DNA from 3 places in the Dongia sp. P2_B8 genome. Region 1 is predicted to be linked to each of the others. Evidence: predicted binding sites of a transcription regulator. Region 1 holds the regulator's gene; each other region holds the start of a gene.
What was found. Region 1 encodes PhoB, which activates phosphate uptake and scavenging genes when phosphate is short. Its sites were predicted from a motif close to TNTCATAAAACTGTCA; they were not measured.
Positions count from the first base shown of each region.

Region 2: AC1DWZ_RS07165 (PstS family phosphate ABC transporter substrate-binding protein) is a predicted target of PhoB. The motif match lies at 1,041-1,056, and genes of this name have one in related genera.
Region 3: AC1DWZ_RS14660 (RNA degradosome polyphosphate kinase) is a predicted target of PhoB. The motif match lies at 1,760-1,775, and genes of this name have one in related genera.

Region 1 covers NZ_JBFUDM010000007.1:198,968-202,243, forward strand. Annotated here, with positions in the region: gene AC1DWZ_RS19575 (CHASE2 domain-containing protein) at 1-871, shown strand, start outside; gene phoB (phosphate regulon transcriptional regulator PhoB) at 1,034-1,795, opposite strand; gene phoU (phosphate signaling complex protein PhoU) at 1,776-2,492, opposite strand; gene pstB (phosphate ABC transporter ATP-binding protein PstB) at 2,503-3,276, opposite strand, start outside.
Region 2 covers NZ_JBFUDM010000002.1:491,194-494,469, forward strand. Annotated here, with positions in the region: gene AC1DWZ_RS07155 (TauD/TfdA family dioxygenase) at 1-311, shown strand, start outside; gene AC1DWZ_RS07160 (HD domain-containing protein) at 330-908, shown strand; gene AC1DWZ_RS07165 (PstS family phosphate ABC transporter substrate-binding protein) at 1,122-2,144, shown strand; gene AC1DWZ_RS07170 (sulfite exporter TauE/SafE family protein) at 2,210-2,974, opposite strand; gene AC1DWZ_RS07175 (LysR family transcriptional regulator) at 3,102-3,276, shown strand, end outside.
Region 3 covers NZ_JBFUDM010000004.1:187,804-191,079, reverse strand. Annotated here, with positions in the region: gene AC1DWZ_RS14670 (CYTH and CHAD domain-containing protein) at 1-1,235, shown strand, start outside; gene AC1DWZ_RS14665 (SixA phosphatase family protein) at 1,236-1,757, opposite strand; gene AC1DWZ_RS14660 (RNA degradosome polyphosphate kinase) at 1,916-3,276, shown strand, end outside.

The DNA of each region.
Region 1 (3,276 bases):
GATCCTGGTCGATCAACTCTCCAAGAATCCCGAGAAGCTGAAATTGGGCGGCGAGCTGCGTGAACTCACCGTGATGTTTAGCGATATTCGCGGCTTCACCAAGCTTTCGGAGGGGTTGGACCCCCAGCGCCTGACCACCGTCATCAACAGCTTTCTCACGCCCATGACGCGGGTCATTCAAAACCGCCAGGGCACCATCGACAAATATATCGGCGATTGCATCATGGCGTTCTGGAATGCGCCCATTGATGTCGAGCCGCATGGCCGCATGGCCATCCTCGCCGCTTATGACATGCGCGCCGAACTTGTCCGTATCAATCAGCTTTTTGCCGCGGAATCCGCCCGTACCGGTGACAAGCTGATCGAGATCAAGATCGGCATGGGCCTCAATTCCGGCATCTGTTGCGTCGGCAACATGGGGTCCGACCAGCGCTTCGACTATTCGGTGCTGGGCGATACCGTGAATACTGCGTCGCGCTTGGAAAGCCTGTCACCGGCCTATTTTGTCGATCTGGTGATTGGTGAAGAAACCGCCGCCACCGTCCCGGATTTCGCGCTGCTGGAACTCGATCAAGTGCGGGTCAAGGGCAAGAACGTGCCGGTGCGCATCTTTACCGGCCTCGGCGATGAGAGTGTGGCCAAGACCAATAGCTTCCTTGGGCTCAAAGGTGCCCATGATGCGATGCTGGCGGCTTATCGCGGACAGGCCTGGTCGGCAGCCAAGGCAGCGCTGGCGCTGGCGCGCGAGGCGGCCCCAGACCACCTCGCCAGATTCTACGACATGTATGAAGCCCGCATCGCCCAGTTCATCGCGGCCCCGCCGCCCGAGGATTGGGACGGTGTTTATGTGGCGACGACCAAGGGCGGGTAAGGACAGATCGAAGCCACACTTTCTGTCGTCATCCCCGGGCTTGACCCGGGGATCTGCCTGCGACGGCTAGGCGGCTGATCTTGATCCCCGGGTCAAGCCCGGGGATGACGGGTAAAATGAGAAGAGCTCGTTAGACATGGCAGACGAGCCGCGGTCAGCAACTCAATCCTCGATATCGAGCGCGTAGCCGGCCGACCGCACGGTGCGGATAAGATCCGGCATGCCGTCGATGTTGATCGCCTTGCGCAAGCGGCGGATATGGACGTCGACCGTCCTCGGTTCGACATAGATGTCGCGGCCCCAGACATGGTCCAGCAATTGCTCGCGCGAGAAGACGCGGCCCTGATTTTCCATGAGGAATTTCAGCAGGCGGAACTCCGTCGGCCCCAGATGCAGGTCGCGATTGTCGCGGCGCACCCGGTGGGTCGCGAGATCCATCTCGAGATCGGCATAGATGAGGTTCTCTTCGCCCGATTGCGGCCGGGCCCGGCGAAGCGCTGCCTTGGCCCGCGCCATCAGCTCGGAGGGGCTGAACGGCTTCGTCACGTAATCATCGGCGCCGGTTTCCAGGCCCCGGATTTTGTCGGCTTCCTCGCCCTTGGCGGTCAGCATGATGATGGCTGCGGATTTCAGGTCCGGCGTACGACGGATCTGTCGGCAGACTTCGATGCCGGAGACCAGCGGCAGCATCCAATCTAGGAGGATGAGGTCGGGCGTTTCTTCCCGAGCCTTGACCAGCGCATCTTCACCGTTGGTCGCTTCAACGACCCGGTAGCCTTCGGCTTCAAGATTGTATTTGAGGAGCGTGAGCAAGGCCGGCTCGTCCTCGACCACCAGCACCACCGGTTTGGCGCGCTGGTCGGTCGTAACCTCGCCCCGGGGCGCATCCGCCCGGCGGGGGCGTTCAGCCATTGATCGCAACATTGGTCGTATCTCCCTTGGGGCGCGTCTCGTCGATGGGTTTGCCATGGACCAGGAAGTGCACCGTTTCGGCGATGTTGGTGGCGTGATCGCCAATCCGTTCGATGTTCTTGGCGATGAACAGCAGATGGGTCGAGGCACCGATATTGCGCGGATCTTCCATCATGTAGGTGAGAAGTTCGCGGAACAGCGAGTTATACATCTCGTCGATGCTCTCGTCCGAGCGCCAGGCAGCAATCAGCCCTTCCGCATCGTCATTGGCATAGGCCGAGAGGACCGCATTGATCAGCTTGATAGCAAGGTCGCCCATGCGCGGGATCGAGCCCGTGGGCTTCAAAGGTGCCTGCTGGTTCAGTTGCAGGGTACGCTTGGCGATGTTCTTGGCATAGTCGCCGATGCGCTCGATATCGGACGAGATCTTGATCGCCGCCACAACCTCGCGCAGATCCTTGGCCATCGGCTGACGAAGTGCCAGGATCTTGAGCGAGTCCTGCGCCACCGTCATTTCGATGGCGTCGATCCCTTTATCGCTTTCGATGACACGAACAGCCTTGTCGGAGTCGCGCTTGGCCAGCGCATTGATGGCATCGGCCAACTGCGCTTCGGCACGACCGCCCATGGCCAGGATCTGCTCGCGCAGGCGGCGCAATTCTTCGTCGAAGCTCTTGACGATATGGTCGGGGGCTTTTTGCGGCATCATCAATTGCTCCTCAGCCGAACCGGCCGGTGATATAGCCCTGGGTCCGTTCGTCCTTCGGGCTGGTGAAGATCTGTTCAGTATCGCCCCATTCGATCAATTGTCCGAGATGAAAAAATGCGGTCTTTTGGCTGACCCGGGCGGCCTGCTGCATGGAATGGGTGACGATGACGATGGTGAAATTCTCGCGAAGCTCGTCAATCAGCTCCTCGATCTTGGCCGTGGCGATAGGGTCGAGGGCCGAGCAGGGCTCATCCATCAGGATGACTTCCGGGCTGACGGCAATGGCGCGGGCGATGCACAGGCGCTGCTGCTGACCGCCCGAAAGGCCGGTTCCCGGCTGGTCCAGGCGCTCCTTGACCTCTTTCCAGAGGCCGGCCTTCTCCAGGCTACCCCGCACGATTTCGTCGAGTTCGCCCTTGGTCCCGGCCATGCCGTGGATGCGCGGCCCGTAAGCCACATTGTCGTAGATCGATTTCGGGAACGGGTTCGGCTTCTGGAACACCATACCGATGCGCGCCCGCAGCATCACGACGTCGAGCTTCTGGTCGTAAATGTCCTGGCCGTCGAGGGTGATCTCGCCACCCACCTTGCAGCCGTCGATAACGTCATTCATGCGGTTGAGGCAGCGCAGGAAAGTCGATTTGCCGCAACCCGACGGGCCGATCAGTGCCGTCACCATGCGTTCCGGCACGTCGAGATCGACGTCGAACAGCGCCTGCTTGGAACCGTAATGCACGGTCACCTTGCGGCCATGCATCTTCGCGAGTGTGGGAGAGATTGCGTT
Region 2 (3,276 bases), on a different contig from region 1:
AGGCCGTGCATTTCAGCCCGCGCCTCGATTTCTCGCCGTTGCTGCCGGCCGCCGAGCTGCAGGCCTTCTACGATGCCAGGCGCCATCTCGACAGCCTGTTGAAAGCTGCGGAATTCGAGATCCGCTTCCGGCTTGATGATGGCGATCTGGTCATGTTCGACAATCGCCGCCTGTTGCATGGCCGCACGTCTTTCGACACGCAGGAAGGCATCCGCCATCTGCAAGGCTGCTACATCGACAGCGATGGACCGCGCAGCCTCTACCGGGTGCTGCAGCGCCAGGGCATCCAGCACGCGCTGGCCGCCGAATAGAATGAGGGAGTGAAGAGCATGGGCAAGACGGTCAGTTTCCTGCAGATGAAGGACGGCACCCGCGACGATTATCTGATGCTGGATAAATCGGAGCGTGACTTTGCCGTGGGGCTGCCAAACCGCGTCATGGAATCCCTCGCGCGCCTCGATCATTCGCTGGAAGGCTATAAGGTGAGCCGGCTCGAGCATTCCCTGCAATCGGCAACACGTGCCGAAGCCGATGGCGCGGATCCGGAAATGGTGGCTGCAGCCCTCATCCACGATATCGGCGATGAGCTTGCACCCTATAACCATGCCGAAATCGCCGCCGGCCTCATCCGTCCCTATGTGCGGGCGGAGGTGACCTGGGTTATCGAGAAGCACGGCATCTTCCAAATGTACTATTACGCCCATCATCTGGGCGGCAACCGGAATGCCCGCGATGAATTCCGCGGTCATGCCTGGTACGGCGCCTGCGACCGCTTCTGTGAAAGCTGGGACCAGGCCTCGTTCGACCCCGATTACGCCACCAAGCCGCTCAGCTATTGGGAGCCTTTGGTACGGGAAATCTTCGGCCGCAAGGCCCATGACCCGCGCTATGTGAAGGTGGCGGCGTAAAATCGGTGAAGTCGGGACCGTGACACCAAAGGGTCACGGTCCGTAATAAGGCGAAGCTTTTCATTGGGATGCGGCAGGATAGGGCGAAAAGCTCAGGCGAACCGTGCGTTTGCGCCGGCACCGTCACTCAACTGTCATAAAAACGAAAACCGGCTGTCATGGAAGCGACCTAATAACGGCGCTGCTTGGTTTCACCCAAAAAAGGTTTCTGCCATGAAACGAATCTCTCTCGCCCTCGCAGCTTCCGGCATCGTCATCCTGACCGCCGGCGCTGCCCAGGCTCGCGACCAGCTGCACATCGTCGGTTCGTCGACCGTTTATCCGTTCTCGACCGCGGTCGCCGAGGAATTCGGCAAGGCCGGCAAGTTCAAGACCCCGATCGTTGAATCGACCGGTACCGGCGGCGGCATCAAATTGTTCTGCGCCGGCGTTGGCGAAGACACCCCCGACATCGCCAATGCCAGCCGCAAGATCAAAGACAGCGAAATCGAAACCTGCAAGGCCAACGGCGTCACCTCGATCACCGAAGTGCCGGTTGGTTATGACGGCATTGCGTTAGCCAATTCGAAGCAACATAGCCGCTACGAGCTTTCGGTGAAGGACGTCTGGCTGGCCCTGGCCAAGGAAGTCCCGGTCGGTGGCAAGCTCGTCGCCAACCCCTACAAGACCTGGAAAGACGTCAACCCGGCACTGGCCGCTGACAAGATCGAAGTACTTGGCCCGCCGCCGACCTCCGGCACCCGCGATGCCTTCATCGAACTGGTGATGGATAATGGTTGCAAAGGTGTTCCCGAAATCGATGCTATCAAAGATGACAAAGCCAAGAAGGGCGCATGCGGCTCGATCCGTGAAGACGGCGCCTATATCGATGCCGGTGAAAACGACAACCTGATCGTCCAGAAGCTTGAAGCCAACCCGGCCGCGGTCGGCATCTTCGGCTACTCCTACCTTGAGCAGAACGAAGACAAGCTCCAGGGCAGTGTCATGGACGGTGTCGAGCCGACCTTTGAGAACATCGTCGACGGCAAGTACGAAATCTCGCGCACGCTGTACTTCTACGTGAAGAACCAGCATGAAGGCCAGGTTCCGGGCATCCGTGAATTCATCAGCGAATTCACCAGCGACAAGGCCGCCGGTGAAGAAGGTTATCTCGCCGACAAGGGCATGATCCCCTTCCCGGCCGAGAAGCTCAAAAAGGTCCAGCAGGACGCTGGCAACCTCACGCCGATGATGTAAGCAACCTGCGCTCAGGCGCAGCAAAGAACCCTCCCTCGCCGATAGCGGGGGAGGGTTTTTCGTTATCAGCGCAGGATCGGATCGAGGATCGGCAGGCTGATGAGGGCCGCTATGGCAATCAGTGCATAGGACAGAAAACGAAAGACCGTCTCATTGGTGCGACCGAAGAGATATGACCCCGCATAAATGCCAGCCCCGTAAAACGGCGCGCTCATCAATGCCAGGGAGAGGACGGGCAGCGTGATCAAGCCGCCCGAGAGATAGCTCACGATCGTGATCACCGTGGAACAGACAAAATAGATGACGATGTTGGCGCGGACGCGATCGATGGGCAGCGTCCCGCCAAGCCAATAGGCCATCACGGGCGGGCCGCCGATTTGCGCCGCACCGCCGAACAGGCCGGATAGGCCACCGACCCCCATGGTGAGGAGCGCCGTCGGTTCCCCGCGATAGCGCCAGCCGGACACGAGCAGCAGCAAAAGCAGTGCGACCACCAGGGCGATCGACCATCTGACAAGAATAGGATCGGCCAAGGTGAGCACCAGCGTGCCCAGAGGAATGCCGATCATCGCACCCGCCGCCATGATGCCGATGGCGCGCTTGTCGGCGCGCCGCCAGGCATTGGGGATGAGACCAAGTGCCATGACCGAATCGATGGCCAGAAGCAGCGGCGCCGCCATGCGAGGGCCGATGGCGGTGCTGGCGAGCGGCATGAAAATGAGAGCGGCGCCAAAACCGGAAAAGCCACGCGCGAGCCCGGCAAGGGTGGCCGCGATCGTCAGGCAGAGAAGCTCTCCCTGGCTCAGGCCGGCGGTGAGAAAATCGAGCATGCGGGCATAGCTCCGGTGGTAAAGGGCGCGGCAAACGGGCAATGGTTTCCTGCCCGACGAACAGTGCCAGGATAGACCGGCATAATTCCAGCTTCTCATGGTAAAAATGCCGGTTCATACTGCAAATATGCAGGCTATAGACTGGAACGATCTTCGCTACATCCTGGCTGTGGCGCGCAGCGGGTCCCATGCCGCCGCGGCAAGGCAGCTCGGCATCGACCCGACGACGGTCGCCCGGCGCCTGCGCGTTCTCGAATCCGTCTTGGAGGCCCGCTTGTTCGAGCGCAGCGCTGAGGGAAATT
Region 3 (3,276 bases), on a different contig from region 1:
ATATCATGGCGCAATTGCGCCCGGTCTTTACCACGCGCTTTGAGCGCGCGGCATGGCTCGTTACACGTGGTGACAGCCAGATCGAGGTTGCGCTGGATATCGGCAGCATCGATACCAAATCGGCCCAGGCCAAGCACCTGCGAGCGCCGATTGCCGAAATCGAGTTGGAACTAAAGTCCGGGCAGCCGGTCGACCTGTTCCATTGCGCGGAACGTCTGGTGGAGGATGTACCAGCGCGCCTCGGCCTGGCGACCAAGGCTGCGCGTGGCTATGCGCTGGCTGATGGCTTCAAGGCCGAGCCGGTTCGGGCGGAACCGCTCGAACTTGCCCGCAAGGGCACGGCCGGGGACGCCTTTGGGGCCATCGTCCGCAGTTGCCTCGATCAGCTGCGCGCTAACGAGGCGGCAATCCACGAGAGCGAGGATGACGAAGCCATCCATCAGTTTCGTGTCGCCATTCGCCGCTTTCGCGCCACCATCGGTGCCTATCGTGAACTGATCGACGATGGCGCCCATGCGGCGATGTCGATCGACCTTCGCTGGCTGCAGCGGCAATTCGGTCCTGCCCGCGATCTTGATGTCTTGATTGCCGAGACGTTGGTGCCGATGCAGGCGCGCCTGTTGGGACAGACTGCTGTCGGCCCGCTGCTGAATGTTGCCAAAGCGGCGCGTGCGGAAGCGCGTCGCCGGGCCCATCAAGCCCTCGACAATCCGCGTTATGCCGTCATGCTCTTGCAGATCTATCGCCTGCTGCTGGCCGATGATTGGCGCGGTCGCAGCGCCGTGGCGCAGTTCGGGCTCGACCGCCCGGTACGCGAGTTTGCCGACGAATGGCTGGGCAAGGCACATAAGCGTCTGGTGAGATTGGGTGGGGAACACGCTGAACTGTCGGAAGTGGAACTCCACCGCCTGCGCCTACTGGCCAAGAAAATGCGCTATGGTGCCCAGGCCTTCGCCTCGCTCTACCGCGCCAAACGGACCGACAAATATCTCCTGCATCTCGGGGCCATTCAGGATCATCTTGGCTCACTGAACGATGCCGTGGTCGGACGGCATCTGCTGGTCGAATTGATCGGCCGGTTGGCAAGCGAGCGCGGCCTCGGCGCTGCCGACATCAATCTCCTCCAAGGTGTCGTGCTGGGTTGGCAGTCGCGGCGCATCAGCCAGGATTTGGCAGGATTTCGGGCAACCTGGGAGGGCTTCCGGGCTCAGAAGAAATTCTGGGCCGAGGATTGATTAGGCCTTGGCGAGATCCTTGGGCGTCATGAATTGACGCAGGTTGCCCTGTTCGCCATCCAATTCACGCCAGGCGGCAATATCAAAATCTATGACGGCGATCCCAGCGGTGGGGAACTTGTCACGCATGCGCTCCAACGCCCGCTTGTCACCCTGGCCAGCCAGCCAATGGGCCAGGCTGCCGATGCCTGGGTTGTGGCCGAGCACCAGCAAGGTATCGACCTTGTCCTTGATCTTGGAGATGACCGCCAGGATTTCTCGCGGCAGAGCCATATAGAGGGCTTCCTTTTCTTTCACATCGACATTGTCGGGCAGGGTCGGACGCAGCAGCGCCAAGGTCTCGACCACCCGCGTCGCCGTGGAACAGAGAACCATGTCCGGCCTTAGTTTCTGCGCGGCCATCCACGCCCCCATCAATGGGGCGGTTTCGCGTCCCCGGGACGACAATGTGCGGTCGTGATCGGCCACTTGGCCAGCGTCCCAGGCCGATTTAGCGTGACGCATCAGGATCAGTGTCTTCATTCTGTCATCAAATTGAAGTAATTGATTTATAAGGAATACCCACCACCATTCGAGTGTTCTATACTGTAAGCGAGGTGGCCGTCTTTAGCCAGCGCCGGTTCGGGCGCGGGCCGGATGCGGGGTGTAGAGCAGGGTCGGATAAACGCAGGAAGTTGCCCGTGGACGATGCACAATTGGTCGAACCGAAATATCAGCCGGATGCGCTGAACCGCTTCATCAACCGCGAACTTTCGTGGCTGGCCTTTAACGAACGGGTGCTGGAAGAAACCGGCAATAAGACCCATCCGCTGCTTGAGCGGGTGCGGTTCCTGTCGATCTCCGCCAACAATCTCGATGAATTCTACATGGTACGCGTCGCTGGCCTGCGCGGGCAGGAGCGGGCACATGTCAATGTCATCTCTGCTGACGGCCTGACGCCAGTGCAGCAGCTGGCGGCGATCAATCAGCGTTCCGGCGAGTTAATGCGTGCGCAGCAGGAGCATTGGCGCAATCTGCGCGATGATCTGCGCGACAACGGAATTTCGGTGGTCGAACCCTCGGAAGTGACGGGGGCTGAAAAGGAATGGCTCGACAACCATTTCATGGATCAGATTTTCCCCGTCTTGACGCCGATGGCGGTCGACCCGGCGCACCCGTTTCCCTTCATTCCTAATCTCGGTTTTTCGGTCGTGTTGGAACTGCGGCAGTTGAGCGACGGCAAGCCGATGCGGGCGCTCATCATGCTGCCCAACCTGTTGCCGCGCTTTATCCGCCTGCCGGGCAAGGACCCCTACAATGTCCGCTTCCTGACTCTGGAAGCGGTGGTGGGGCTTTATCTCGACCGGCTGTTTCCGGGCTTCGAGGTGATCAGCAATGGTTATTTCCGCCTTATCCGGGACAGCGAAATCGAAATCCTCGAAGAAGCCGAAGATCTGGTGCGGCACTATGAATCGGCGCTGAAGCGGCGGCGTCGCGGCCTGGTCATTCGCCTCAAGGTCAATTCCGAGATGCCAGAGGAATTGCTCTCCTTCATCATCGACGAACTCGACGTCGACAGGGAAGACGTGTTCGTGCTGGATGGCCTGCTTGGCCTCGGCGCTACCTCACAATTGATCGGCGACCGACCGGATCTCAAATTCCAGCCGTTCAATCCGCGCTTTCCGGAACGAATCCGCGAAATGGGTGGCGATTGTTTTGCTGCCATCCGCACCAAGGACATTGTTGTCCATCACCCCTATGAAAGTTTCGACGTCGTCGTGCAGTTTGTGCTGCAGGCGGCGCGTGACCCGAACGTGGTCGCGATCAAGCAGACGCTCTATCGCACCAGCGACGACAGCCCCATTGTCAAAGCACTGATCGAGGCCGCAGAAGCCGGCAAATCGGTTACGGCGCTGGTCGAGTTGAAAGCTCGCTTTGACGAAGCCGCCAACATCCGCTGGGCGCGTGATCTGGAGCGTGCCGGCGTGCAGGTTGTGTATGGCTTCGTGGCGTTGAAGACGCATGCCAAGGTATCGATGGTGATGCGGCGCGAAGGTGGCGG